One region of the Microbacterium sp. FG3 genome, then DNA from elsewhere that is predicted to be linked to it. Evidence: predicted binding sites of a transcription regulator. Region 1 holds the regulator's gene; each other region holds the start of a gene.
The links. Region 1 encodes LexA, which represses DNA repair genes until DNA is damaged. Its sites were predicted from a motif close to TCGAACANNTGTTCGA; they were not measured.
Positions count from the first base shown of each region.

Region 2: the regulator LexA is predicted to act here: its motif matches at 5,680-5,695, upstream of ACODR5_RS02995 (HNH endonuclease signature motif containing protein).
Region 3: the regulator LexA is predicted to act here: its motif matches at 7,293-7,308, upstream of ACODR5_RS12705 (intein-containing Rv2578c family radical SAM protein).

Region 1 covers NZ_JBMDJT010000017.1:2,619-12,265, forward strand. Annotated here, with positions in the region: gene ACODR5_RS07470 (TrmH family RNA methyltransferase) at 1-96, opposite strand, end outside; gene rplT (50S ribosomal protein L20) at 304-687, opposite strand; gene rpmI (50S ribosomal protein L35) at 720-914, opposite strand; gene infC (translation initiation factor IF-3) at 987-1,628, opposite strand; gene ACODR5_RS07490 (DUF1844 domain-containing protein) at 1,869-2,282, shown strand; gene ACODR5_RS07495 (SseB family protein) at 2,526-3,323, opposite strand; gene priA (bifunctional 1-(5-phosphoribosyl)-5-((5-phosphoribosylamino)methylideneamino)imidazole-4-carboxamide isomerase/phosphoribosylanthranilate isomerase PriA) at 3,328-4,074, opposite strand; gene hisH (imidazole glycerol phosphate synthase subunit HisH) at 4,212-4,874, opposite strand; gene hisB (imidazoleglycerol-phosphate dehydratase HisB) at 4,871-5,476, opposite strand; gene ACODR5_RS07515 (histidinol-phosphate transaminase) at 5,512-6,624, opposite strand; gene ACODR5_RS07520 (LysM peptidoglycan-binding domain-containing protein) at 6,715-7,077, opposite strand; gene lexA (transcriptional repressor LexA) at 7,317-8,012, shown strand; gene ACODR5_RS07530 (alpha/beta hydrolase family protein) at 8,067-9,647, shown strand, end outside.
Region 2 covers NZ_JBMDJT010000005.1:32,384-42,030, forward strand. Annotated here, with positions in the region: gene ehuD (ectoine/hydroxyectoine ABC transporter permease subunit EhuD) at 1-418, opposite strand, end outside; gene ehuC (ectoine/hydroxyectoine ABC transporter permease subunit EhuC) at 415-1,140, opposite strand; gene ehuB (ectoine/hydroxyectoine ABC transporter substrate-binding protein EhuB) at 1,159-2,040, opposite strand; gene ACODR5_RS02985 (GntR family transcriptional regulator) at 2,250-3,011, shown strand; gene ACODR5_RS02990 (PHP domain-containing protein) at 3,019-4,017, opposite strand; gene ACODR5_RS02995 (HNH endonuclease signature motif containing protein) at 4,158-5,669, opposite strand; gene ACODR5_RS03000 (VOC family protein) at 5,913-6,332, opposite strand; gene ACODR5_RS03005 (LURP-one-related/scramblase family protein) at 6,455-7,006, shown strand; gene ACODR5_RS03010 (DUF3375 domain-containing protein) at 7,118-8,569, shown strand; gene ACODR5_RS03015 (DUF4194 domain-containing protein) at 8,572-9,237, shown strand; gene ACODR5_RS03020 (ATP-binding protein) at 9,227-9,647, shown strand, end outside.
Region 3 covers NZ_JBMDJT010000050.1:7,089-16,735, forward strand. Annotated here, with positions in the region: gene ACODR5_RS12660 (ABC transporter ATP-binding protein) at 1-1,063, shown strand, start outside; gene ACODR5_RS12665 (GNAT family N-acetyltransferase) at 1,183-1,635, opposite strand; gene ACODR5_RS12670 (L,D-transpeptidase family protein) at 1,689-3,149, opposite strand; gene ACODR5_RS12675 (glucosamine-6-phosphate deaminase) at 3,314-4,024, opposite strand; gene ACODR5_RS12680 (FAD-binding oxidoreductase) at 3,942-5,303, opposite strand; gene ACODR5_RS12685 (YrdB family protein) at 5,314-5,688, opposite strand; gene ACODR5_RS12690 (hypothetical protein) at 5,775-6,263, shown strand; gene ACODR5_RS12695 (hypothetical protein) at 6,298-6,606, opposite strand; gene ACODR5_RS12700 (hypothetical protein) at 6,900-7,208, shown strand; gene ACODR5_RS12705 (intein-containing Rv2578c family radical SAM protein) at 7,317-9,395, shown strand; tRNA gene ACODR5_RS12710 (tRNA-Ser) at 9,517-9,601, opposite strand; partial or broken gene ACODR5_RS12715 (hypothetical protein) at 9,631-9,647, opposite strand, start outside.

The sequences.
Region 1 (9,647 bases):
CCCCTCCAGCAGGAACAGGCCCGTCTCCTCGCGCGCGTTGCGCTTGGCGAGCTTGGCGACGGCGCGCACGCGCGGCGACCGGGGGTTCTCGAGCACGCAGCCAGCCTACGCGCGGGCCCTTCGCGAGCCCGGGCGGCGCGCGGCGTCGATCCGCCCCGCGGAGGAGAACGGGCCCATCGGAGGACCGATCCCCCGATCCGATCCTCCGCACGGCCGGATCTCCTCCGAATGGCAGCGGGCGTGCAGACAGACGAAGGCGGGGCGCCCCCGAGGGGACGCCCAGCCTTCGCGAGGGGATGCTGCTTACGCGGCCTTCGGCGCGTTCACGTCGGCCGGGAGCGCCTTCTTGGCGGTCTCGACGAGCGACGTGAAGGCGGCGGGCTCGCTCACGGCGAGCTCGGCGAGCATGCGGCGGTCGACCTCGACGCCCGCCAGGGCCAGGCCCTGGATGAAGCGGTTGTAGGTGATGCCGTTCTGGCGCGCCGCGGCGTTGATCCGCTGGATCCAGAGGCGACGGAAGTCGCCCTTCTTCTTGCGACGGTCGCGGTACGCGTAGACGAGCGAGTGGGTGACCTGCTCCTTCGCCTTGCGGTACAGGCGCGAACGCTGGCCACGGTAACCCGAGGCGCGCTCGAGGATGACGCGACGCTTCTTCTGGGCGTTGACAGCCCGCTTGACTCTAGCCATTCTTCAGATTCCTAACGTGATCTCGCGTCGTCTCAGCGACCGAGGAGCTTCTTGACGACCTTGAGGTCGTTGCCCGAGATGACCTGGTCCTGGTTCAGGCGGCGGGTGCGACGGCTCGACTTGTGCTCGAGGTTGTGGCGCATGTTGGCCTGCTGCTTCTTGATCTTGCCGCTGCCGGTGATCTTGAAGCGCTTCTTGCTGCCCGAGTGGGTCTTCTGCTTCGGCATCTTCTCTTCCTTACGTTGGCGCCCATCGGGCGACGTCCTGTGCTGCCCGCCGGGGCGGGAAGTGTGTGGGGCTTACTCGGCCGCGACCTCGGCGTCCGCGCCGGTCTTGGCGGCGCGGGCCGCCTCGCGGTTCGCCGCGCGCGCCGCGTTCTGCTCGGCCTTCGCGTCGGACTTGTTGCGGTGCGGGGCGATCACCATCGTCATGTTGCGACCATCGAGCGTGGGCCGGTGCTCGACCGATCCGAATTCCGCGACGTCCTCGGCGAACTTCTGCAGCAGCTTGGCGCCCATCTCGGGGCGCGACTGCTCGCGGCCTCGGAACAGGATCATGGCCTTGACCTTGTCGCCGGCCTGCAGGAACCCCTCGGCACGCTTGCGCTTGGTCTCGTAGTCGTGCTGATCGATCTTGAGGCGGAAGCGGACTTCCTTGAGGATCGTGTTCGCCTGGTTGCGACGAGCCTCCTTGGCCTTCTGCGCGGCCTCGTACTTGAACTTGCCGTAGTCCATGATCTTGACCACGGGCGGCTTCGAGTTGGGGGCCACCTCGACCAGGTCGAGATCGGCCTCCTGAGCCAGGCGCAGGGCGGCCTCGATGCGGACGACGCCGATCTGCTCGCCGTTCGGCCCGACGAGTCGGACCTCCGGAACGCGGATGCGCTCGTTGGTGCGGGGATCGCTGATGCGGAACTCCTTGGGTGCGATGGCTGTGGCCACCGTGGCGCGACGTTCACGACACGGGCGGGAGAGGGAACTCAGCATCCACCCGTGCACGACGACTGACGTCGGCTCACCCGAACACCCGGATCTCGCTGTTAACCGATCTCTGGATGACGACCCGCTGACCGCGGGCGGAGTGTGACCCGGTAGCCTAAGACGGCAAGCGCGGGTGGGATGTGAATCCTCTTTCGTCCGGAACGCATTCCGGAGCCGCCCCAAGACTACCAGAAAGCCCCGATGAGCACCATGCCGTCCTCCCACAGCCACTCCTTCGACGCGGATCGCCACGCCCGGTGGGAGGAACAGGAGCAGGCGGCGGACGCCGCGGGCGCCGCTCGCGACATCGCCGATGTGCCCGCCGTCGAGGTGATCGCCTCCGCGTGCATCCACCTCATGAGCGCCGCCGCCGTCAAGCTCGGGCTCGGCGACGACGAGAACGCCGAGGAGTTCACGGACCTCGACGAAGCCCGCAAGCTCCTCAACTCCCTCGCCGGCCTCGTGACGGCCGCGGCGCCCGAGATCAGCGACTCGCACGCCCGCCCGATCCGCGACGGGCTGCGCTCGCTGCAGTTGCGCTTCCGCGAGATCTCCACCATCCCGGACGCCCCGGGCAAGGGCCCGGGCGAGAAGTTCACCGGCTCGGTGATCTGACCTTTATTTGATCTGCGCGCGCTCGGGCGCCGCTCTGCGGCGCCGCTCGCGTGCTCGCGCCGGCGCTGCCGCGCCGGCGAGGCAGCGCTTCGCGCTGCGGGGGGGGCCGCACGCTCGCTTCGCTCGCACAGTGACCGGTTGCGCCGTGGTGAGCGACCGATCGGTTGCGGTGGTCGCGTCATCTCCGCGGCGTCGCCGCTGAAGTTCAGCACCCGATCGGGTTCGACCTGTCGGTGCAACCGGTCAGGAAAGTCCTCGCGCGAGCTTCACCTGGAGGCTGTCGACGAGCACCGCGATGCGGTCGTCCGCCGCCCAGCGCCGGGCGAGGCGCTGCAGCACGGCGTCGAGCTCGGTACGCTCCAGGCCCTCGACGAGCGTGAGGCGCACGACGAGCTCGGGGCCGCGCAGGCGCGCGGCCGGGTCGCCCGGCTCGACGGCGAGGTCGAGCACGGCCAGCTCCTGGCCGATCGACTCCTGCAGGCCCCGGTAGACCTCGGGGCTCGTCCACGCCGGCTCCCACGGCTGCGACTGCGCGATCGCCCACACGGCCGGCCGGCGCACGACGAACTCGGTGTCGGCGGCGGGATCGATCACGACGAGGTCGGTCTGCTCCCCCGCCGCCGCGAGCGCGGCGCGCGTGCCGGCGACGGGGATCGGGCGTGCCTTCGCGTCCCAACGGCGCATCGTGTCGACGCTCGAGAAGACCGGCTGCACGCTGCGGCCGTCGGGGGCCGCGACCGTGACGATCGACAGCTCCTGCGTCTTGTCCACCGCGAGCCCGTGCGCGCCTACGCCCTCGTCGCCCTTCTCGGCCACGAGCGGCACGAGCACGCGCGCCTCGCGCAGCGCGTCGACGACCGCGACGGGATCGCCCGAGCCGTCGCGGAAGCGCGTCAGCGCCTCCCACAGACGCGGGTCGGCCGATCCGTCGTCCCCGGCGGCCGGGTTCGCGCGGAACGTGCGGCCCTCCCACGGAACGCCGGCGGAGTCGGCGCGCGACGGATCCCCCGTTCCGCCCTGCGCGCCGCCGTGGTCGTGCACGATCTCAGTCGGTGGCGACGTCGAGCGCCTCGGCGAGCGTGAACGCGCCGGCGTAGAGCGCCTTGCCCACGATCGCGCCCTCGACGCCCTCGGGCACGAGACCGCGCAGCGCGGCGATGTCGTCGAGGCTCGAGACGCCGCCGGAGGCGATGACGGGCTTGTCCGTCCGCGAGGCGACCTCGCGCAGCAGCTCCAGGTTCGGGCCCCTGAGGGTGCCGTCCTTCGTCACGTCGGTCACGACGTAGCGCGCGCAGCCGGCGTCCTCGAGGCGGTCGAGCACCTCCCAGAGGTCCCCGCCCTCCTGCGTCCAGCCGCGGGCGGCCAGCGTGGTCCCGCGCACGTCGAGCCCGACGGCCACGGCCTCGCCGTAGCGGCCGATGATCGACGCGGTCCACTCGGGGTTCTCGAGCGCGGCCGTGCCGAGGTTGATGCGGTGCGCGCCGCTCTCGAGCGCCGCCTCGAGCGAGGCGTCGTCGCGGATGCCGCCGGAGAGCTCGATGTTGACGCCCTTGACGTGCTTGAGCACCTTGCGCAGCACGGCGGTGTTGCTGCCGCGCCCGAAGGCGGCGTCGAGGTCGACGAGGTGGATCCACTCGGCGCCCTGCGCGGCCCACTGCTCCGCGGCCTCGATGGGGTCGCCGTAGCTCGTCTCGGTTCCGGCCTCGCCCTGGGTGAGGCGCACGGCCTTGCCACCGGCCACGTCGACGGCGGGCAGCAGGATCAGTCCGGGTGTGGACGCGAAATCGTTCATATCTCCCTGTGCGGGCGGGACGCTACCGCCGGAACGCACGATGTCTGAGGGTACGCGCGCCGGGCCGATCGATCCAATCGAGCGCGAACTCCGGCGCGGATGCCCGGGGAGGGCGCGGATCGGGACCGCGCGCGGGATCAGCCGCGCAGCGATCCGACCCAGTTCGCGAGCAGGCGGATGCCGGCCTCGCCCGACTTCTCGGGGTGGAACTGGGTGGCCGAGAGCGGGCCGTTCTCGACGGCGGCGATGAACCGCCCGCCGTGCGCGGCCCACGTGACGGCGGGCTCGGGGAACGGGGGCTGCACGTCGAGCGTCCACTCCTGCGCGGCGTACGAGTGCACGAAGTAGAACCGCTCCTCGCCGATGCCGCGGAACAGCACGGAGCTCTCGGGCGCCTCGACGGTGTTCCAGCCCATGTGGGGAACGACGGGCGCATCGAGCTCGCGGACGACGCCGGGCCACTCCCCGAGGCCCTCGGTGTCGGCGCCGCGCTCGATCCCGCGCTCGAAGAGGATCTGCATGCCCACGCAGATGCCCATGACGGGCCGGCCGCCCGCCAGCCGGCGCTCGATCAGCTCTCCGCCGCGGATGGCGTTCAACTGCTCCATGACGGCGCGGAACGCGCCCACGCCGGGCACAAGCAGGCCGTCGGCATCGCGCACGAGCCCGCGGTCGTTCGTCAGGCGCGCGTCGGCGCTGGCCGCCTGCAGGGCCTTGACGGCGGAGTGGACGTTGCCCGATCCGTAGTCCAGGACCGCGACGAGCGGCCGCTCCTGGCCGGCGGAAGCCGCGTCGGTCACAGCGCGCCCTTCGTGGACGGCACGCCCGTCACGAGCGGGTCGAGGGCCTTGGCCTGGCGGAACGCGCGCGCGAGCGCCTTGAACTCCGCCTCGGCGATGTGATGCGGGTCGCGGCCGCCCAGCACGCGCACGTGCACGGTGAGGCCGGCGTTGAACGCGATCGCCTCGAAGGTGTGGCGCACGAGCGATCCCGTGAAGTGCCCGCCGATGAGGTGCTGCTCGAATCCGGCCGGCTCGCCGGTGTGGACGAGGTAGGGCCGCCCGGAGATGTCGACGACGGCCTGCGCGAGCGCCTCGTCGAGCGGCACGAGCGCGTCGCCGTAGCGCGAGATGCCCGACTTGTCGCCGAGCGCCTCGCGGATCGCCTGCCCCAGCACGATCGCGACGTCCTCGGCGGTGTGGTGCGCGTCGATGTGCGTGTCGCCGCTCGCCTTCACCGTGAGGTCGGTCAGCGAGTGCTTCGCGAACGCCGTGAGCATGTGGTCGAAGAACGGCACGCTCGTGTCGATGCTGCTCGCGCCGGTGCCGTCGAGGTCCAGTTCGAGCTCGACGGACGACTCGCTCGTCGAGCGGCTGCGGCGGGCGGTGCGGGCTGCGGTCATACCCTCGAGTCTATTGCGCGGGGAGGCATCCCGGCTCAGTTGCCGATCTCCGCGAGCGCCTCGAGGAACGCCGTCGTCTCGTCCTCCGTGCCCGCCGTGACGCGCAGGTGGCCGGGGATGCCGATGTCGCGCACGAGGATGCCGCGGTCGCGCAGCGCCGACCAGGTGCGCGAGGTATCGGTCACCCCGCCGAACAGGACGAAGTTCGCCCACGACGGGTAGACGGTGTAGCCGAGCGCCTCGAGCGTGGCCGACATGCGGTCGCGCTGCTCGACGATCTCGTCGACCGTGCGCAGCATCGTGTCGGCATGGCGCAGGGCCGCGGAGGCCGCCGCCTGCGTGAGGGCGGACAGGTGATAGGGCAGCCGGACGAGGCGCAGCGCGTCGATGAAGGCGGGATCGGCGGCGAGGTAGCCGACGCGCGCGCCCGCGAAGGCGAACGCCTTGCTCATGGTGCGCGAGACGGCCAGGCGCGGGCGCCCCTCCAGCAGGCTCAGGGCCGACGGCTCCTCGCGCGGCGCGAACTCGCGGTACGCCTCGTCGACGATGACGATCCCGTCGGTGGCGTCGTAGACCGCCTCGACGACGTCGAGCGACAGCGGCGTGCCCGTGGGGTTGTTGGGCGCGCAGAGGAAGACGACGTCGGGCCGCGCGTCGGCGACCTGACGGGCCGCGTCCTCGGGATCGATCTCGAAGCGCGGGCCGCGCTCGCCCGTCACCCAGTCGGAGCCGACGCCGCGGGCCAGCAGCCCATACATCGAGTAGGTGGGTGCGAAGCCGAAGGCCGAGCGGCCCGGCCCGCCGAAGGCCTGCAGCGCCTGCTGGAGCACCTCGTTCGAGCCGTTGGCCGCCCAGAGCTGCTCGGGCACGAGTCCGTGGCCGAGGTAGTCGGCGAATCCCTCGCGCAGCTGGGTGAACTCGCGGTCGGGGTAGCGGTTCACGTCGCGCAGGGCGCGCGAGACGGCGTCGGCGATGTCGTCGGCGACCTCGTCGGGCACCGGATGCGTGTTCTCGTTGACGTTCAGCGCGACCGGAACCGCCATCTGCGGCGCCCCGTAGGGCGTCTGCCCGCGCAGGTCGGCGCGGAGCGGCAGGTCGTCGAGGGTGATCGCGGGAGCGATCGAGGTATTCGCCGGGTCGGAGGTCACGCCCTCCATGTTAGATCCGAGCGGCCCCTCGATGCCGGACGATCGCCGTGCCCGTCATCGCGCGGACGACGATGCCGCCCCGGCCCCCGCTCAGTCGGCGTAGCCCGCGGGAACCGCGATCTGCTGGCCGGGGCTCACGAGCCCGCCGGCGAGGTTGTTGAGCCGCTTCAGCTCGTACACCACGTCGCGCGGGTCGTGACCGGGTGCCACGTCCTGCGCGATGCTCCACAGCGAATCGCCCGCGGTGACCGTGACGAGGTGGAACGCCGAGGCGTCGGCGCCCGCCTCGCCCGATGCCAGGGCCGCGCCGCCGCCGAGCACGGCCGCCGCGAGACCCGCGACGACCGGAGCGGCCGCCAGCGCCGCCAGCACGCGTCGGCCGCGCACCGTGAGGCGCAGCCGGGTGCGGGGCGCGGAGGGGGCTGCCGCTGCCGTGAGGATGGCGGTGCTCATGTCGTGCTCCTTCTGTCTGGGCGGCTTCGCATCCGACGCTCGGCCGGGAGGCCGGATGCGAAGCTCTGTACCGAATATACGTTCGACGGTTCGAACATGTCAACGCTATCTCCGACATCCGACATCGGATCCGCCGGGACACGCTCGAACAAATCTCCCGAAGACCCCGACGAATCGGCTACCTTCGAGGTCGAGGGTCACGTAATCACGGACCTCCGACATCCGAACGAGGAGCACAGATGAGCGACGCCGCGGCCGACATTGCCGGCACCGACGACAAGCCCCGCACGCGGCGTCGCCGGAACCTCAGCGAGAAGCAGATGGCCATCCTCGAGGTCATCCAGCGCTCGATCCAGCGCCACGGCTACCCGCCGAGCATGCGCGAGATCGGCGACGCCGTCGGGCTGAAGTCGCTCTCGAGCGTGACGCACCAGCTCGGCCAGCTCGAGCTCAGCGGCTACCTGCGCCGCGACCCCGGCAAGACGCGCGCCATGGAGGTGCTCATCGACCTGCCCGGCCTGTCGGGCGAGAACCCGGCCGACACGGCGCCCGCCGTCGGCGACGCGGCGATGGTGCCGCTCGTCGGGAACATCGCCGCGGGCGTGCCGATCACGGCGGAGCAGCAGGTCGAGGAGATCTTCCCCCTGCCCCGCCAGCTCGTGGGCAAGGGCGAGCTGTTCATGCTCAAGGTCAACGGCGACTCGATGATCGACGCCGCGATCTGCCACGGCGACTGGGTGGTCGTGCGCGCGCAGAACAACGCCGATAACGGCGACATCGTCGCGGCGATGCTCGACGGCGAAGCCACCGTGAAGGCCTTCCGCCAGCGCGACGGCCACACGTGGCTGCTGCCGCGCAACTCGGCGTTCGAGCCGATCCTCGGCGACGAGGCGACCGTGCTGGGCAAGGTCGTCGCCGTGCTGCGCGCCGTCTGATCCGCACCGGCGGGCGCCCTGCGGCCCGCCGCCGTCTCGCCTACGGTGGGTGGCATGGCCTCCGAAGCGACCGCCCCCGCCCGCACGATCGCGCCCTACGGCACGTGGCGATCGCCGATCACCGCGGCCGACGTGGCCGGCGGATCGCTGCGCCTGGACGGCGCGCGCTTCGTGGGCGACGAGGTCTGGTGGAGCGAGGGCCTGCCGGCCGAGCGCGGCCGCACGGCCCTGATGCGCGGCGAGGCCGGCCGCGAGCCCGAGGTGCTGCTGCCCGCCCCCTGGAGCGTGCGCTCCCGCGTGCACGAGTACGGCGGCGGTGCGTGGACCGCCGGCGACGACGGCGTCGCCTACTTCGTCGAGCACGCCGACCAGCGCGTCTACAGGTTCGCGCCGGGCACGGATCCCGAGCCGCTCACCCCGGCGGACGGCGGCATGTGCTTCGGCGACCTCACCCTCGCCGAGGGCGCGCTGTGGGCCGTGCGCGAGACGCACACCGGCGCCCCGGTGCCCGCGCGCGACATCGTGCGCATCCCCCTCGACGGGTCGGCCGCGCACGACGCGGCCGCCGTCGCGAGCGTCGTGGCGGGCAGCGACTTCCTCGCCTATCCGGCCCCGCGCGGCGATCGGATCGCGTGGATCGCGTGGGACCATCCCGACATGCCGTGGGACGCCGCCGAGCTGCGCGTCGGCCGCCTCGACGAGCGCGGCCGCGTGACCGAGCACGTGGTGATCGCCGGCGGGCGCACCGCGGCGGGCACCGTCTCGGCGCTGCAGCCCGAGTGGACGGGCGACGACGAGCTGATGTTCCTCGCCGACATCCCGCACCCGGGGCAGGATGCGCGCTGGAACCTGCACTGGGCGCGCTTCGACGGCCTGTCGGCGGTCGGGCCCGAGCCGATCATGACGGTCGACGCCGACACGGGCGGGCCCCTGTGGAACCTCGGCGCGCGCTGGTACGCGACCATGGCCGACGGCCGGATCCTCGCGGTGCAGACGAACGGATCGGATCAGCTCGTCGTGATCGATCCCACGTGCGGCGCCGAGGACGCCCTCGACACGCCCCTCACGGGCGGCGTGCTCGTGCGCGACGTGCGGGGCCAGCGCGTGCTGCTGACCGGCGCCGGCGCGCGCGTGCCGGGCGGCCTGTGGCTGCTCGACGTCGACGCGCACACGATCGAGCCGGTGCGGGGCGGCGTGCCCGTCGGCGACCTCGACCCCGCCTGGCTTCCGGTCTCGCGCGCCATCACCTGCCCCGGTCCGAACGGTCCCGTGCACGCGTTCGACTACCCGCCGACGAGCCCCGAGTTCGACGCACCCGAGGGCGAGCTGCCGCCCTACCTCGTGCTGGTGCACGGCGGTCCCACCACCCACGTCTCGGGCACGCTCTCGATCGTCATGGCGTACTTCACGAGCCGCGGCATCGGCGTGCTCGACGTGAACTACGGCGGGTCCACGGGCTACGGCAGGGGCTATCGCGAGCGGCTGCGCGGCGGCTGGGGCGTCGTCGACGTACAGGACACGGCGGCCGCGGCGCGCGGGCTCGCGGAGGCGGGGCTCGCGGACGCGGACCGGATCGCGATCAAGGGCGGATCGGCGGGTGGCTGGACGGTGCTGTGCGCGGTCGCCGACACCGAC
Region 2 (9,647 bases), on a different contig from region 1:
GGATGACCACGGCGGTCCAGGTGCGCCGCGGCGACATCGACAGCGCCGTGGCGGCCTCCCACTGGCCGCGCGGCACGGCGTCGATCCCGGCCCGGTACACCTCGGCCATGTAGCTGGCGTAGTGGATGCCGAAGATGACGATCCCCAGCACGATCGGCGGCACGCTCGTGAAGGCGTAGTAGGCGAACAGCAGCTGGACGACGATGGGTGTCATCCGCACGAAGTTCATGACGAACGCCACGACGCCCGCGACGGGGCGCGGCGCCGTGCGGCGCACGAGCGCCACGACGAGGCCGAGCAGCGCGGCGATGGCGCTGCCGACCACCGTCACGAGCAGCGTGACGGTGAAGAAGCCCTGCAGCAGCTGCGGCAGCGCCGCGAGCGCGTGGTCCCAGTTCCAGGGGCTCTCATCGATCATGCGGCGGTCCCCTTCGTGTCGGCCTTCGCGAAGCGCAGCGCCTCACGCAGCGACTCGCCCTGCCCGAGGCGGTGCTTGGCGCGCACCTCGAGCGCGTTCATGACGAGGCTCAGCAGGTAGGCCAGGGCGAAGTACAGGATGAGGCCGATGCTGTACGCGAAGAACACGTCGGTGTCGACGCGCAGCCGGTTCAGCTCGGCCGTCAGGTCGACGATCGTGATGAGGTACACGGCCGCGGTGCCCTTGAGCAGCTGGATCAGCAGGTTGTTCAGCGACGGGATCATGAGCGCCCACGCCTGGGGGAAGATCACCCGGCGCATGCGCTGGAAGCGCGACAGGCTCAGGGCCGTCGTCGCCTCCCACTGCCCTGCGGGGACCGCGTTGATCGATCCGCGGACCACCTCGGCGCCGTACGCGCCGTAGTTCAGCCCCAGCGCGACGATGCCCACGAGCACGGGCTCCATCTCGAGGTTGATGGGCGGCAGCGGCAGCACGAAGAACAGGAAGAACAGCTGCACGAGCAGCGACGTGCCCCGGAAGAACTCGATGAAGACGCGGGCGATGCCGCGGATCAGGATGTTCTGGAAGCGGGCGAGCAGCCCGAAGACGACGGCGACGACGAACGCCAGGAGAGCGCCGCCCACGGTGAGCTCGAGGGTGATCAGCAACCCGTCGAGGATCCGCGGCAGCGCCCTTCCGAGCGCCTCGAGATTATCGGTCACGAGTGGTCCGCGCCCCGCTCACTCGACCTCGCCGGCGCAGAGCTGCTCGGCGGTCAGGTCGGCCGGCGGCAGGTTCTCGGCCGTGAAGCCGAACGGCTCCACCAGGTCGAGGTACGTCTGCTCGTCACCCTTGATCTTCTCGAGCTCGGCGTTGTAGGCCTCGAGCAGCGCGGTGTCCTGCTTGCGGAACACGGTCGATCCCGCGCCGATCTGCTCCACGCCGTCGATCTCCTGCACGAACGGCTCGGTGGTCTCGAGGTCGTCCATGTCCTCGGTCATCCAGTTGAGCGACACGGCGGTGAGCGCGAAGGCGTCGGCGCGCCCGGTCTGCACGGCCTCGAGGCCGGAGCTGGCGGTGTCGACCTCGATCTTGTCGGTGATGCCGAGCTCGTCGGCGTAGCCGTCCTCGATCGCACCCGACTGCACCGCGAGCGTGACGCCGTCGGCCGCGGCGACCGAGTCGAGGTCGGTGAGCCCCTCGGGGTTGCCCGCGGGCACGGCCAGCGCGGTGGTGTACATGATCTCGGGCTCGCTGAACGCCGCCTCGGCGCAGCGGTCGGGAAGGATCGACATCCCCGCGCTGATGACGTCCCAGCGACCGGCGTTGAGGCCCGGGATGAGGTTGTCCCACGCGACCTCCTCGACCTCGATGTCGTCGATGCCGAGGTTGCCGAAGATCTCCTTGTGCATCGCGATGGTGGCGCCGGTGGGCTCGCCGCTCTCGTCCACCCACGAGTAGGGGCGCTCGGACGCGACCGCGAGGGTGATGGTGCCCTCCTCCTGCGCGCGCTCGAGCGTGCTGGCATCGGGGTCCGTCGCGGTCGAGGAGCAGCCGGCGAGTGCCAGGGCCGCCACCGCCGCGGTCGACATTCCGATCGTGGTCAGGGTCCGCTTCGTCATCGATGCTCCTCTTCTGTCTGCTGCGGCGCGTCGCACCGGCGACCCTCGGGTGGGCCGTCGATCACCTTACGGAGTTTGCGTACACATGTACATTCGACGGCGCTGATTGTTGACAGATATACCGTATCGTTACCATGGGACGGCATGGTCCGGAGGGAGCCGAAGGGGGCGATTAGGATCGGCGCAGGCAGCGGAACGGAAGGACGGGGATGACCGGCAGGGCGCGAGGGGGCCAGAGCTCCGTCTTCCGCGTGGCGCGCACCTCGACGGCGCATCTCATCGCGGTGGAGCTGCGCAAGGCCATCCGCTCGGGTGCGCTGCCCGTCGGCGCGCAGATCGGCGAGGTGGAGATCGCCGAGCAGCTCGGCGTGAGCAGGGGACCGCTGCGCGAGGCGGCGCAGCGGCTCGTCGAGGAGGGCGTGCTCACCTCGGTGCCCGGACGCGGCCTGCGGGTGACGACGATCGGTCCCGAGGAGGTGGCCGATGTCTACGAGGCGCGGCTGGCGGTGGAGGGGCAGGCCATCCGGAGGATCGTGCGCGACGAGCGGATGTCGTCCGTCGATGCGATCGAGCGCGCGTACGAGGATCTCGTGCGACGCAGCGCCGGCGACGACGCGATCGACGCCGGCAACGCGGATCTCGAGTTCCACCAGACGCTGGTCGACGCGTCGGGCAGTCCGCGCCTGAGCCGCGCGATGTCGACGCTGGCGCTCGAGACGCGCATCGCCGCGTTCAGCGCGCCCGACGGGTACTCGGTGCGCCGGGAGGTGTCCGAGACGTATCGCTCGCTGATCGGCGCCCTCCGCGACGGCGATGCCGAGCGCGCCGTCGCGGCGCTGGACGAGCAGTTCCGCGAGGCCGTGGCTCGGCTGCGGGGAGAGGTCGAGGTGGAGACCTTCGAGCCCGCCGACGGCGACCTGCCCGACGCGCTCACGCCCATCGGCTCGGAGGAGCTCGGCACGGGGGAGTAGCGGTGGCTCACCCGCGGTCGCGGTCGAGCCAGGTGCGCAGCCGCTCGAGCGGCCACGTCGTGATGATGCGGTCGGCCGGCACACCCGCGCGCTCGGCCCGCTCGGCCCCGTAGTCCAGCAGCGACAGCTGCCCGGGGGCGTGGGCGTCGCTGTCGATCGAGAGGAGGCAGCCGAGCTCGTGGGCGAGCGCGAGGAGCTCGTCGGGCGGATCCTGCCGCTCGGGCCGCGAGTTGATCTCCACGGCCACGCCGTGCTCCGCGCAGGCCTCGAACACCGCTCGCGCATCGAACTCCGAGGGCGGGCGTGTGCCCCGCGACCCCTCGACGAGCCGCCCCGTGCAGTGGCCCAGGACGTCGGTGCGCGGGTTCCGGACGGCGGCGAGCATGCGCCTCGTCATGCTCGCCGCATCCATCCGCAGCTCGGAGTGGACGCTGGCGACCACGACATCGAGCCTGTCCAGCAGCGCGTCGTCCTGGTCCAGCCCGCCGTCGGCGAGGATGTCGACCTCGATCCCGCTGAGCAGGGTGAAGCCGTCGCCCGACTGCGTGGCCACGACCTCGAGCTGCCGCTCCAGGCGCTCGGCCGAGAGGCCGTTGGCGACGCGCAGGCGCGGGGAGTGATCGGTGAGCGCCAGGTACTCGTGGCCGAGGCGGCGTCCGGCGGCGACCATCGCGTCGATCGGTGTGAGGCCGTCTGACCAGTCGGAGTGGCAGTGCAGGTCGCCCCGCAGGGCCTCCCGCAGCGCGCTGCGCCCGGCCACGCCCGTGCGGGTGCGCAGCTCCGCGAGGTAGGACGGCACCTCGCCCGCGAGCGCCTCCTGGATCACGCGGAACGTCGTCTCCCCGATGCCGGGCCGCCGGCGCAGGGCCGCGGCATCGTTCAGCTCCTCGGCGGTGAGCCCCGCGATGACGTCGGCCGCGGTGCGGAAGGCCTTCGACTTGTAGCGCGACGACCGCTCGCGCTCCAACAGGAAGGCGATCTCGGTGAGCGCGTCGAGAGGATCCATGCGTGCCAGTCTGCCGGTGGGGCTGTGCGTGGGTGAAGCGGTTGTGTTGCTGTGGTCGCTCCATCTCCGCGGCCTCCGGCCGCTCCGTTCAGCAACCGATGGAGTGCACCCTTGGGCTGCCGAACGAAGTGAGCGGCAGGTCAGGCGGGGTCGGGTTTGCGTGTGGGCCCGCGCTGTCTCCGTGCACGGGCCGGCGTCCGGGCGGTCCGGTGTCGTGGGCGTGTGGGCCGGTAGGTGCGGTGGCGGTCGATCCAGGCGGGGGCGCTGACTTCGGGGACGCCGTTGCGCATGCGGATGCGCCAGCCGGACCGGTCGAGGTTGTGATGATGCCACCAGCAGAGCAGGACGCCGTTGTCGGTGTGGGTGGCGCCGCCGTGGGAGTGCTCGGTGACGTGGTGGATCTCGCACCACGCCGCCGGGATAGTGCAGCCGGGGATGACGCAGCCGCCGTCGCGGGCGGTGATCGCCCGGCGTTGGTGGGCGTTGAACACCCGTTCCGGGGTGCCGAGGCGGATGATTCGCCCGTCGGGGTTGAGGAACACCTTCTGCACCGCCCCCGTGCACGCAATCCGGTGCGCGACCGACGCCGGGACCGGGGTGTCTGTGCCTTCGAGGTGGGCGGTGCCGCCCTGGACGAGCGCGTCAGCGGTGATCGTGACCAGCAGCGTGGGGGCTGCGCCTCCGAGCTTCGGCGCGTCGGGGTCTTTCGCCGCGGTGTGGATGACGGCGGTGAGCACGTCGTGACGCTTCTGTGTGGCCGTGCGCGGGTCGTGGACGATCTCGTCCCCAGCCCAGGGGTCGTCGGGGCCGCGGGTTTCCGGATCGGCACCCAAGCCGTCTCCGAGCGACCCGGTGGGGGTGAAGCGGACGGCGGGGTTGAGGTGCGCGTCGAACATCCGCTGCAGCCCGGCGGCGGTCTCGGGCATCAGCTCACCCCGGATCGGGACGAGCCCGTTCCTGGGGGTGCCGAGGGTGAGGGACCTGTTCCGGCAGGCGCGTTCCGCGTCGGGTTCGACACCGTCCGGGTCCAACCATGCCGCCCAGGTGTCGGCCTGGATGCGCAACTGTGCGAACGTCACGGGCACCGGGGTCTCACCCTCCGGGAGATCCTCGGTGGGGCGGCCGGTGGCGTTGGCGACCAGCTGCTGCTCCGCCACCGCCACATGCTCGGCGCTGGCGGTGCCGTGCCGCTGCACCCGGTGGAGGTTGTCCGTGATCACCCGGGCCGCCTCCACCCCCAGCACCCCGTCGCGGAGGGCATCCGCCACCACGGGGAACGCCGCCGGCAGCGTCTCACCGAGCAGTGACAGGCGTGGGCGGGTGTGGGAGTCCAGCCGGATCCGGTGGTTCACCGTCAGCGGCGACGCACCCGTGGCCCGCTCCAGCAGCTCGACCGCGGAACGGCATCCGAACTTGGCGGAGAGACGGTCGTCGCCGGACCGGTCCGAGCGGGCATCGACCTCACCGGCCACCCGTACCCGGAGCGCATCCACCACACGACCCAGATCCTCCACCTCCCCGGCCAGGGCCACCAGATCCGCGTCGGAGGCGTGCTCCACACGGTCCCGCAGGCCCGCCAGCAGCGCCCGCGCGTCCGTCACCAGGGAGCGCGTGTCGCGGTCCCGGGACTCGAGCGGCGGAGTGGCTTCCATGACTCGAGACTAGAACAAACCTACGACACTCGCAGAAGTTATCCACAGGGGAAGAGGAGGGATTCAGCCGGGTGGGCGAGGGTTGCTGTGGTCGCTTCATCTCCGCGCCTGCGGCGCTCCGTTCAGCAACCGATGGGGCGGGAGCGACTGGACCGCCCGGGTTGCTGTGGTCGCTTCATCTCCGGCCGCTCCGCGGCGCTCCATTCAGCAACCGATCGGTTCCGCAACCGAAGCGGGCGCGTGTCACTGCGCGGGCTGGTCGCCCGTGCTGCCGCCCTCGAGCATCCAGACGATGCCGAACTGGTCCTTCACCTGGCCGAAGTAGCTGCCCCACGGCGCCGGCTCGAAGGGGAGCTCGACCGTGCCGCCGTCGCTCAGCGCCTCGAAGCAGCGCTCGAGCTCGGCCTCGTCGTCGCCGTAGAGGCAGACCTCGACGTTGCCGCTCGTGCGGGCCTCCGGGCCGTCGGCCGCCATGAGCGTGATGCCGTTCTCCAGCTCGAGCTGGCCGTGCATCACCCAGTCCGGGTCGCCCGGCATGTCCTCCATCGGCATGTCGCGGTAGCGGGTGATGTCGAGCGAGCCGCCGAACACCGCCTGGTAGAACGCGAGCGCGTCGGCCGCCCGCCCGTTGAAGCCCATGTACGGCGAAACCTTGAACGCCATGATCCGATCCCCTCGTCGCTGAGCGCCGGGCCGGAATGCCCGGTCACGTCTGGATCATGGCATCCGCCGCCGACATCCGATAGACCGTGCGGTGAACGCGCGGGGGTGGAAGGATCGGTCGCATGTCGCTCCTGCGCAACAACGTGCTCGTCTTCCAGCAGACGAGGAACTTCTCGAAGAACGACTTCGCGATCCTGGACGGTCAGGGACAGCAGGTCGCCCACGTCGAGACCGGCGGCAGCGCGATGGGCCGGATGCTCGTGGGCGCCCGCGAGCTCACCGTGTTCGACGGCCCCGGCACCCCGATCATCCAGGTGAAGGACACCATGACGCTCGGGCGCGACCGCATGGAGATCCTCGACGGTCAGGGGAATCCGCTCGCGAGCCTCGTCAAGCGGATCACGTTCTTCAAGACGCGCGTCTCGGTCGACCTGATGGGCGAGCCGATCGAGCTCGAGGGCAACCTGTGGGGCTTCGAGTTCCGGGTGGTGGGCGCGCACGGCGTCATGGCGACCGTGTCGCGGCAGTGGTCGGGCATGAGCAACGCCCTGCTCGGCAAGTCGACCTACGTGGTGCAGCTGGCCGACGGCCTGAGCGACGCGCAGCGCGCCGCCGTCATCGGATCGGTGATCGCGCTCGACCTCATCCGCGAGAAGCAGAGCCGCAACAGCTAGCTCAGTGGGTGCCGGCGGCTTCGAGCTCGGTACGCGCATGCCCGGACTGAAGAATGTCCGCGCCATGCCCCAAGATTGACCCGGGAGCAGGCCGGAACGGAGGGTGAGGCGATGGGAGCTCTGGCGCAGGCTCATGCGCTCACCAGACTCCTCGACGAGAACGAGGCGTGGCGTCTGCTGCGCGCCGACAACGCGCCGGTGATCGCGGCGATCCTGGACGCGCATCTGGGCGGAGAGGAGCGCCGCATCGAGAGCGAGGAGCTGTATGAGCGAATCGATGTCGACCTCGACGACCTGCGTGCGCACGGCTTCGACCTTCCTCTCACTGCGCGCGCATACTGCACCGATTGGCGGCAGGCCGGATACCTCGTGCGTCGCCCGGCCGAGTCGAGTCGCGGCGAGACGTTCGAGTTGTCTCCCGCGGCCCTCGCCGCGATCCGCCTTCTGAACCAGCTGGCACAACCGCGGCAGACGGCGACGGAATCCCGTCTGACAAGCATCGCCGACCAGCTGCACCGGCTCGCCGTCGACTCCGACCCGGATGCACGCACCCGGATCGCCCGGCTCGAGGAGCAGAGAGAGCGGATCGATGCCGAGATCGAGGCGATCAATCGGGGTGAGGCGCCGACGCTCGATCCGGAGCGAGCCATGGAGCGGGTGCGCGAGGTTCTGACGCTTGCGGAGGACATCCCGAGTGATTTCGCGCGTGTGCGGGCCGAGTTCGAGAGCCTCAATCGCGACCTGCGTACGCGTGTGCTCGAGTCGGATGAGGCACAGAAGGCGGTGCTGGACGAGATCTTCCGCGGTGTCGACCTGATCGACCAGTCGGACGCCGGGCGAAGCTTCTCGGGCTTCTCCGCGCTCGTCCTCGACCCCGAACGAGGGCAGGCATTGGAGGACGACATCCGGAGCGTTCTGGAGCGCGAGTTCGCGGGCGCCCTGACGCTCGCCGAGCGGCGATTCCTGCGCAGACTGCTCCGCACGCTCAAGGAGCGCAGCGCGGAGATTCACGACGTCGTGACCTCCTTCGCGCGGGGCCTGCGTCGGTACGTGCAATCCCACGAGTATCAGCGTGACCGTGTGCTCCGGCGCGAGCTGCGTGACGCTCTGGCCGCCGCCCAGCGGGCGAGTGCGCGCACCAAGCCCTACGCTGCGACCTCGCGGCGCCTCGAGCTGTCGGCGGTACCGGTGCGTAGCGCCGGAGCGCTCCGTCTTCTCGATCCGGCCGCGTACGACGCACCGGAGGATGTCGTTCTGCATGCGACGGACCCTGTGAGCATCGAGGACCTGCGGGCCCTCGCGCGCGAGACCGAGATCGATTTCGAGGAGCTGACACGCAACGTCAATGCGCTGCTCGACGAGCGTGGCGACGCGTCGATCGGTGAGGTGCTGGAGAGCTTTCCGGCGACCCAGGGCGTCGCGAGCGTCGTCGGCCTTCTCTCGCTCGCAGCTGCGCAGGGCGCATCGACGGGCGACACGGAGCACGTGCAGTGGGAGGGAGCCGACGGCGTGCCCCGGGCTGCGCGGATTCCTCGTTACCGTTTCACCGGGAGGGTGCTGTGAGCATGCAGACGACCGAGGAGATCGAGACCGCGGCCGACGAAGGGCGCTGGCCGGGGGACACCGGCACGCTCGCGCTCGATGCGCGGCGGGCGTTCCTCAGGCTGGTGAAGGGTCCGTACCTTTCGGCCGCGCGCGAGCCCGGTCCATGGGCGGCGCTACTCGCAGACGAGAGGACCGTCCGCTCGCGGCTGCACGATCTCTTCCTCGATCTCGTGATCGACCGCGATGCCGGCTTCGCCTTCGTCCGCAACGCGCAGACCGGCGAGGTCGAGGCACCCGTCGCCGTGCGCAGTGAGCAGCTGACATTCCTCGACACGGCGATGCTGCTCGTCCTCCGGCAGATGCTGCTCTCGGGTGAGGGAGAATCCCGCGTGATCGTCGGGCGGGAGGAGGTCTTCGAGCAGCTTGGGCCTCTGCGCACGGTCGATCGCGACGAGACCGACTTCGGCAAGAGGCTGAACTCCTCATGGGGAAAGATGAAGAACCGGTTGCGCGTCGTGCACACGGTCTCGGAGGACCGCGTGGAGATCTCGCCAGTGCTGCGCATGCTCGTCGATGCCGAGCAGGTTGCGGCGATCCGCGCCGAGTACGAGCGGGTCGCGCGAGGGGGGTCCGCCCCGGTGACGTCGGGGATCGACACCGGGGCGGAGGATGACGATGCTGCTTGATTTTCCCGCCGCCCAGGCGTCGGACGAGCTTCGGATCGGGCAGTGGCGACTCGCCCGCATCGAGGTCGTGAACTGGGGCACGTTCGACGGTGCGCACCGGATCGAGGTCTCCCGAAAGGGCCACCTGATCACGGGAGCCTCCGGATCCGGCAAGTCGTCGCTTCTCGATGCGATCGCCGCGGTGCTCACGCCCGAGAAATGGCTCCGATTCAACGCCGCCGCGCAGGACGCCTCCTCTCGGGGCAACGATCGTGGGCTCGTCAGCTACGTGCGCGGTGCGTGGAGCAAAGAGGCGGACGAGCATGAGGATCGCGCGGTCGCCAGCTACCTCCGCTCGCGGGCCACGTGGAGCGGCGTGCTTCTGCACTACGAGAACCTGCGTGACGCGCCGGTGACGCTGGTGCGGCTGT
Region 3 (9,647 bases), on a different contig from region 1:
ACGTCTCGCGGGCGACTACCGCGACGTGAACATGCGCTCGATCCGCCTGTTCGGCACGTTCGAGCCGGGCCTCATGGCCATCTCGGCCTTCGCCATCGCGCTCGTGGTGCTGTGGGGCGGGGTGCGCATCACGTGGGACCAGTTCAGCGTCGGAGCGCTGCTGACCGTCGTGCTCTACACGCGCAACTTCTTCCTGCCGCTGCAGGGCGTGGCGATGTTCCTGAACTCGTTCCAGTCGGCCGCGGCGGCGCTCGAGAAGGTGTCGGGCGTGCTCGAGGTGGAGCCGACCGTGCCCGACCCCGAGCACCCCCGCTCCCTCGAGCGCGCGCGGGGCCACCTGCTGCTCGACGACCTGACCTTCGCGTACGCGAACGGCCGCACGATCCTGCCGGAGTTCACCCTCGACATCCCCGCCGGGCAGACCGTCGCGCTGGTCGGCACGACGGGCGCGGGCAAGTCGACGCTGGCGAAGCTCGTCTCGCGCTTCTACGACCCCAGCGAGGGCCGCATCACGCTCGACGGCATCGACCTGCGCGAGCTGGATCAGCGCGACCTGCGCCGCGCGATCGTCATGGTCACGCAGGAGGCCTACCTGTTCAGCGGCACGGTCGCCGACAACATCGCGCTCGGGCGGCCGGAGGCCTCGCTCGACGAGATCGTCGCGGCGGCCGAGGCCGTGGGGGCCGACGAGTTCATCCGCTCCCTGCCGGACGGCTATCACACGGACGTCAACAAGCGCGGCGGGCGGGTGTCGGCGGGGCAGCGCCAGCTCATCTCCTTCGCGCGCGCATTCCTCGCCGATCCGGCGGTGCTGATCCTGGACGAGGCGACCGCCTCGCTCGACATCCCGTCGGAGCGGATGATCCAGGACGCGCTGCAGACGCTGCTCGCGGATCGCACGGCCATCATCATCGCGCACCGGCTCTCGACCGTCGCGATCGCCGACCGCGTGCTCGTCATGGAGCACGGCCGGATCATCGAGGACGACACCCCGGACGACCTCATCGCGGGCACGGGCAAGTTCGCCCAGCTCCACGCGGCCTGGAAGCAGTCCCTGGTCTAGAACGGCGACGGAGTCTCGTGGGGGGAGGGGGATACGAGACCCCGCCGCCGGCTGGTGCCAGGGCGCGCGTCAGCGAGCGACCTGAAGCGGGATGGTGCGGAGAGGGGCGTCCGTGAGGCTCAGAAGCGGATCTCCGCGACCACCTCACCGTACTCGGTCTCGCCGACGGGCGAGAATCCGACACGGTGGAAGAAGGCCTCCGGCCCGCCCTCACCGGGCTCGTAGATCACGTTGATGTGGCTGAGGCCCCGGGAGCGCGCCTCGTCGATGAGCGACTCGACCGCGAAGCGGCCGATGCCGCGCCCCTGGTCGTCCGCGTCGACGTTGATGCGCCACAGCACCGAGTCGAAGTGGTCGACCGGCGCCTCCGGGTCGAAGTTGGCGCTGATGAAGCCGACGACCTCGTCACCGTCGAGCACGACGCGCTGCCACGTGGTGCGCGGATCGAGCACGGTGGCGGCCATCCCGTACGACACCGGCGCGAGGAACTGCTCCTGGCCCGGTCGCAGCGACAGGTTGTTGACCGCCACGATGGTCGCGGCGGAGAGCTCTTCGAGACGCAGGTCCGACATAACGACAGGCTAGGGCACGGACGACGGCCGCGGGTCGATGAGTTCGCTGGAAGTCAGTTCTGGACGGTGACCGGGGTGCCGACCTGCGCGAAGCGGTACATGTGCTCGGCGGCCGCGACCGTCATGTTGACGCAGCCGTGGCTCATGCGGGCGCCCGGCCCGAAGTTGCTGTGCCAGTACGTGCCGTGGAAGCCCTGGTCTCCGTTGTAGTAGGTGACCCACGGCACGTTGCCGGTGCAGTAGTCGAAGCGTCCGCCCGGCACGAAGTTGCCCTGGCTGTCGCACGATCCCATGTGCTGGATCGTGAGCTGCGCGTAGACGGAGTAGGTGCCGGTCTGCGTCTCGTAGGGTCCGCCCGTGCCGAGGGCGATGGGATAGGACGCCACGAGCTGGTCGTTCTCGTACAGGTAGGTCATGCCGTCGCTCTTGTCGACGAGGACGCGGCGGAACAGCTCCTGCGTCTGGAACGGCACGACCTCGCCCTGCAGCTCGAACGAGAGGTCGCCCTGCTCGAGCGAGGCGGCGATCTGCTCGGGCAGCCCGTCGGTGCTCGCGATCCCGAAGCCGTCCTGTCCCTCCTGGATCACGCGGAGGGCCTCGCCGGCGCCGTCGGTGACGACCTTCGCGTCGACGACGTCGCGGTTGACGCGGGCGGGGAGGTCGGCGATGGCCGCCTCGATCGCCGCCGTGTCGGCCTTGAGGACGAAGCCGCCGGTCTCCGGGTCGGCCTCGGGGACCACCCAGCTCGCGATCGTCGCCAGCGGGAGCTCCTCGGCGCGCGTCTCCTCGAGGTAGAAGCCCGCCGTCGCCGCCTGCTCGTTGAGCGATCCGGCGAACTCCTCGGCCGCCTCGGTCGTGACGGGCGCCGGCACCTCGGCGGCCTCGACCGAGACGGCGATCTGCTCGTCGCCGGAGGCGAGGGCGGCGGTGAGGTCCTCGGCGAGCGCGTCGAGGTCGGGGCCGGTGCCCGGCTCGGCGGGCACGGCGACGAAGGCCGAGCCGTCGAAGCTCACCTGCGCGTTGACCGGATCGGCGAACATCTCGGGCGCGACGCCCCTGAGGGCGTCGGCCGCGGCGTCGGCGTCGATCACGACGGCCGCGTCGGTCGGCTCGGGGTTCCAGGCGCCGACGTTCCACAGCGGGTGGTCGGCGAACGCCTGCTCGGCGGAGGCCTTCGCGTCGATCGAGGCGCCGACCTCGGCGCCGGTGAGCGTGACGCCCTCGACGGTGATCTCGGCGTCGGACACGCGCTTGGCGATGGCGTCGGCGGCCATGCCCACCGTGTGGAAGCCCACGGGGGCGCCGGCCACGACCACGCCGGGCGCGATGAGGATGGCGGCGGCGAACGCGGCGGCCGCGACGAGCAGGCCGGCCGGGATGCCGATGCCGAGCCAGAGGCCCTTGCGGCTGCGGCGTGTCTGGGAATCGGTCGCGTCGTCCGAGACGCCGTCGATCGGCTGCTCGGCGTCGAGCGGCTGCTCGCTGTCGATCGGCTTGGTCGCCAGGTCGGTCATGTGTCCCCCCTCGTGGTCCGCCGCCGCGCGTGGCGCGCGGAAGTGCACCGGTGGATCCATGGTAGGGCGGCATGTCTGCGCGACGGCAGGGGAAGGGATCACGAAATCGCGTCGATCCGGGCGTTCGGGCGCCTCGTACCCAGGACTGCCCGGGGGTCCGGTGGTCAGATGTGCTGCCACTCCGGCTTGTGGGCGTACGTGTAGCGATAGTAGTCGGCGTGCCGCAGGCGGGAGGCGGCGGCCTCGTCGATCACGACCGTGGCGCGCGGGTGCAGCTGGATGGCCGAACCGGGCAGCGATGCCGTGAGCGGCCCCTCCACCGTCCCGGCGACGGCCTCCGCCTTGCCCTCGCCGAAGGCGAGCAGCACGAGCTGGCGTGCCTCGAGGATGGTGCCGAGCCCCTGGGTGATGCAGTGCGTCGGCACGTCGTCGATCGTGTCGAAGAAGCGCGCGTTGTCTTCGCGGGTCTGCTGCGTGAGCGTCTTCACGCGCGTGCGGGAGGCGAACGACGATCCGGGCTCGTTGAAGCCGATGTGCCCGTCCGTGCCGATGCCGAGCAGCTGCAGCTCGATTCCGCCCGCCGCCGCGATCGCCCCCTCGTATCGCTCCCCGGCGGTCTCGACGCCCTCGAGGGCGCCGCTGGGCACCTGCACGAGGGCGGGGTCGAGGCCCAGGGGCTCGACGCCAGCCGGCCTGAAGCGACCAGAGCATCTCGATGACGGCTGCGGTGGTCGCTTCATCTCCGCGTCCTTCGGCCGCTGAAGTTCAGCAACCGATCGGTGCGACGGAGAGCTACCGCGCGAAGACCTTCCCCGGGTTGAGGATGCCCTGGGGGTCGAAGACGCGGGCGATCCCGCGCTGCAGCTCCCACTGATCCTCGCCCAGCTCGTCGGCCAGCCAGCGGGACTTCAGCACGCCGATGCCGTGCTCGCCCGTGAGGGTGCCGCCCAGGCGCAGCGCGGCGCGGAAGAGCTCGTCGGCCGCCCGCCAGATGAGGTCGGGCACCTCCGCGCCGGCGAAGACGAAGTTGGGGTGCAGGTTGCCGTCGCCCGCGTGCGCGACGGTGGGGATCGTGATGCCGTAGGCGCGCTCGATCCGCCCGATCTCCTCGAACATCTCGGGCAGGCGGCTGCGCGGCACGCAGACGTCCTCGATGAGGGTCGTGCCCATCGCGGCGAGCGAGGGGTGGAACGCGCGGCGGATCGCGAGCAGGCGCTCGCCCTCCGCGCGGTCGTGCGTGACGGCCACCGTGCCGCCGGCGCCGCGCAGCACCTCGGCGATCGCGTCGGCCTCGGCGCGGGCGGCCGGACCGTCGGTCTGCACGGTGAGCTGGGATGCTCCCGGCGTCGGGCGCGGCAGACCGAGGTGGGCGTGGATCGCCTCGAGCGAGGCGGCGTCGAGCAGCTCCATGATCGCCGACTGGATGCCCGCCGACGTGACGGCCGACGAGCCCGCGGCGGCGGAGCGCACGTCCGGGAACGTCGCCGCGACCGTGCACACATCGCCGGGGACGAGCCGGCGCAGCTTGAGCGTCGCGCGGACGATGACGCCGAGCGTGCCCTCCGAGCCGATCAGCAGCGACGTGAGGTCGAGCCCGGTCACGCCCTTCACGCTGCGGTGGCCCATCGAGACGAGCCGGCCGTCGGCGAGGACGACGTCGAGCCCCAGTACCGCGTCGCGCACGACGCCGTACTTGGCGCACAGCAGCCCGCCGGCGCCCGTGGCGATGTTGCCGCCGACCGTCGCGATGTCGCGGCTGGCCGGGTCGGGCGCCCACCACAGGCCGTGCTCGGCGAGCGCGGCGTTCAGCTCGGCGTTGAGGACGCCCGGTTCCACCACGGCGAGCAGGTCGTCGGGGCGCACCTCGAGGATGCGCGTCATGTTCCGCACCGAGAGCGCGATCTCGCCCGCTCCGGCGTTCGCGGCGCCGGCCAGCCCCGTGCGGGCGCCCTGCGTCACGACGGGCGTGCCGGTCGCGGACGCGATCCGCAGCGTCGCCTGCACGTCCTCCGTCGAGGCGGCGCGGACGACGGCGAGCGGGCGGTCCGGAGCGGCGTGACCGGACCGGTCGGCCCTGGCCGCCTCGAGCGACGCCTCGGTCGTGTCGACCCGATCGCTCAGCTCAGCGCGCAGCAGCGCGACGACGTCGCTCATGCCCCCTCGCTCATGCGAGCGCGCGGCGACCGTGCAGCAGGCCGATCACCACGGCGATCACGCCGAAGCCGAGGCCGACCCAGCCGAGCCCCAGATCCCACATCGCCATGGTCGCCGAGACGAAGACGAGCAGCTCCACGAGCGCGCGCACGAACGGGTGCACCGCGAACACCGCCCTGGGCGAGACGAACAGCGCCCAGGCGAGGATCGCGAGGGCCGGGGCGAGCAGCCCGAAGAGGATGTTCCAGGCGACCGGCCACGCGAGGAGGCCCCATACGAGCAGGATCGCGAACGCGGCGAGCTCGGAGAGCAGACGGAGCACGTCGAGCGCGGTGATGCGCGCAGCGGTGGCGCCGCCGCCGGGGGGCGAAGCAGGGGCGGACATGCGCTCCAGTCTACGTGGCGCGCTTCCGGGCGATCCGCGGTACTCCGCGCCAGCCGCCGCCCAGGCCCCGTCGCTACGCTGGAGGGGTGACGCGATCTCCCGAAGCGGCCGACTCCACCCGCAAGAAGGAGGGCCGCGCGACGCGCTACGCCTCGCTCGAGGAGGCGTTCCAGAGGCACGGCACGCCCGCCGCGAACCGTGAGCTCATCCGGCGCATCGTCGACGGCATCGACGCCGCCGGCTTCGTCGGCTACTCGACCCACTTCCGCATCGAGCGGCGCGGCGGCTCGCCCGCGCTCGAGGTGCACCCCGGCTACACCAACGGCTTCCGCACCGAGCAGGAGATCGTGCGCCGCCTCGGCGACGACGTCGAGCGATGGCCCAGCCGCCGCTTCCACGGTGCGTGGGGCGTGACGCACCCGGTCGCCGCCCCGGCGCCGGCCGCGAAGCCGGCGCGAGCGCCGCGCGCCGCGTCGCCGCGTGCCGCATCGGCACCCGAGGAGCCGCCGAAGGTGTGCCCGACGTGCTTCATGGTGCTGCCCATGAGCGGCGTCTGCCAGAACTGCGACGCCTGATCGGCGCCCGCTGATCCGGACCCGCTGATCCGGGTCAGTTCTGCTCGACTCCGGGATCGGTGACGTCCACGTCGTCGGACTCCACCCGGGCGACGAGGTCGTCCATGGTCGGCGGATCGACCTCGATGCCGGCGTCCGACAGGCGGCGCTCGAGCGTGCTGCGCACGTCGCCGTGCAGCGTGTCGATCAGCATGTCGGCTCGCGTCTGGGCGACGATGCCGCCGATCCGCTCGTCGTCGTTCGTGTCGTGCGTGTCCTCGAGGGGCGCGTCCTGCGTGCCGTGGCCGCCCGGGCCGCGCTCCTCGTCGAGCTCGTCGTCCGCGCCCTCACCAGCCATCGGCATGCTCGTCCTCCTCGAATTCGTCCATCATCGCCTGCAACAGGGGATCGTCCAGCGGGGCGACGGGCGGAACCGTTCCGTTCGACATGCGGGCACTCCTCTCGTCCCCTCGGCGGACTCGCGCTCGCGCCGAGGTGCCGCCAGCTTCGGCGACCGTCTCATGATCGCCCGGTATCCCGGTCGGCACACGGGGCTTGACATCGCCGCGGGGCGACGCCCCGCACCCGGCGCGCGAGTATCCGGCGGCCGAGAGGGTGTCAACCCCCTGGAACCGCCGGCGCGGCCGGGCGACAGTGATGTCGGAGGTCGACATGGATACGGTTCATCAGCTGGATCTCGTTCCGCTCGGCGAGGATGCCTGGCGGCTCTGCGACCGCAGCGTCGATTCGTGCGACGCGACGAGCGTCGTGGCGTACGTGGAGCGACGGGCTGACGGCTACGAGGTGGTGTGGGTCTCGACGCATCGGGGCGTCGAGCGGTTCACGACGATGGGGGACGCGCTGGAGCGCGCGGCGGAGGTGCTCTCCGCGGTGACGCCGCCCGGCGCGACGCGTCCGATCCCCATCCCGCATTTCGCACCGCGACCGGCAGCGCTCGCGGGGTGACAGGCGGGGGCGGCGGCCCGGGGTGCTCGACGGAGCGCGTCCCGGGCCGCCGGTCTGTGCGCACGATGCCTGCTTGACATCTGGTAGTACGGATGTTCGACTGGAGGCATGAGGTGGAGCGGGCAGCAGGTGAACGGATCTGCGGATCCGGCGCTCATCGGCCTGCAGGGCCTCGTCCGCTCGGTGCGCACGCCGGAGTTCGCGGGCATCACGTTCCACGAGGTCGCCGCGAAGTCGGCCCTGAACCGCGTGCCCGCGCAGAGCCCGATGCCGTTCTCGTGGACCGTGAACCCCTATCGGGGCTGCTCACATGCCTGTCTCTACTGCGTACACCCGGACACCCTCGTGCTGATGGCCGACGGCCGCCAGCGAGCCATCCGCGAACTGCGCGTCGGCGACGAGATCGTCGGAACGCGCGTCGACGGCGCCTATCGGCGGTACGTGAAGACGGAAGTCCACGCCAAGTGGGCGAGCCGGAAGCGCGCGTACCGAATTGTGCTCGCCGATGGCACGGAGCTCATCGCCAGCGGTGATCACCGCTTCCTCACCGATCGCGGATGGAAGCACGTCATCGGCGCGACGAGCGGCGGCGAGCGGCGTCCTCACCTCACGATCCGCAACGCACTGCAGGGCTTCGGCCTCGGCGGTGCGGCGACAGCGGAGGGTCGCTGGACGTCGGCGGCGTTCCGGCGGGGGTATCTGACGGGGATGATCCGTGGCGATGGGATGATCTGCCACGGGCGGTACCGATACCCGCATCGCACGACGGAGCAGCATGCTTTCCGCCTCGCGCTGGCCGACACCGAGGCGCTCGACCGAACGAGGGAGTTCCTCGCTGCCGAGGGGATCGAGACGCGGACGCGTCCGTTCACCTCGGCCTCCGCACGTCCGATGCTCGCTCTTCACACGGGAAAGCGCGCGGACGTCGCCGCGCTCGAGGGCCTCATCCAGATGCCCGAGGGTCCCGATCATGACTGGCACGCGGGATTCCTCTCGGGGATCTTCGATGCGGAGGGAAGCTGCTCCGGCGGGATCCTGCGAATCAGCAACAAGGACGAGGGCATCCTCTCGGCCATCGTCGCCGCCTGCGACGCGCTCGGCATCCGATCGGTGAGGGAGCCGGTGGCGGCGAACGGCGTCAGCGTCATCCGTGTGGTGGGGGGCCTGCCGGCGCGTCGGAGATTCTTCGAGGCGACCCGGCCGGCGATCACCCGCAAGCTGGCGATTGCAGGCGATGCGGTGAAGACCGTGGCGGACCTCCGAATCGTGGCGGTCGAGGACCTCGGCGTGGAGATGGAGATGGTCGACATCACCACGGGGACCGGCGACTTCATCGCGAACGGCGTCATCAGCCACAACTGCTTCGCCCGCCGCACGCACACGTACCTCGAGCTGGATGCCGGGGCCGACTTCGACAGCCAGGTCGTCGTGAAGGTGAACGCGGCCGAGGCGCTGTCGGCCGAGGTGTCGCGCCGGTCGTGGAAGCGCGAGCTCGTGGCGCTCGGCACGAACACCGATCCGTATCAGCGCGCCGAGGGCCGCTACGCGCTCATGCCGGGGATCATCGCTGCGCTCGCCGAGAGCGGCACGCCCCTGTCGATCCTCACGAAGGGCACGCTTCTGCGGCGCGACCTGCCGCTGCTCGCGCGGGCCGCCGAGCAGGTGCCCGTCGACCTGGCGATGTCGATCGCGATCTTCAACGACGAGCTGCAGAAGGCCGTCGAACCGGGCACCCCGACGGCGGCGGCGCGGCTTGCCACCGTGCGCGCGGCGGCGGACCTCGGCTTCCGCGTCACCGTGTTCGTGATGCCGATCCTGCCCTGGCTCACCGACTCCGTCGAGCACCTCGACGATGCGCTGGCGCAGATCGCCGCCTCCGGTGCGCACCGGGTGGTGTTCGGGGCCCTGCACCTGCGCCCGGGAGCGCGCGAGTGGTTCTTCCAATGGCTCGCGCGGGAGCATCCGAGGCTCGTCCCCGTGTACCGGCGCCTGTACGGCGGGTCGTCGTACGCGTCGAAGGAGTACCGCACGTGGCTCGCGCGCCGCGTGCGCCCGCTCATCCGGCGCCACGGACTCGACGCCCGCGAGGACGACGACGCGCCGGACGCCTGGCGCGGGGCGCGCATGGTCGCGGCGCCGGCCACATCGCTGGGCCTGCCCGCCGAGACCGCGCCGACGCTGTTCTGAAGCCGTTCAGCGGAGGATAGGGGACCCCGTCGCGCGGCTGACGCCGCGCTCCTCCTCGAATCGCTCTGCCCAATGAACGAGATACGGGTGCGTCCTGGCGGACGCACCCGTATCTCGTTCGCGGAGGATAGGGGATTCGAACCCCTGAGGGCTTGCACCCAACACGCTTTCCAAGCGTGCGCCATAGGCCACTAGGCGAATCCTCCAGCGGCCCCCGAAAGGGCCTCGGAACATCCTACCCGGCCCGGCCCG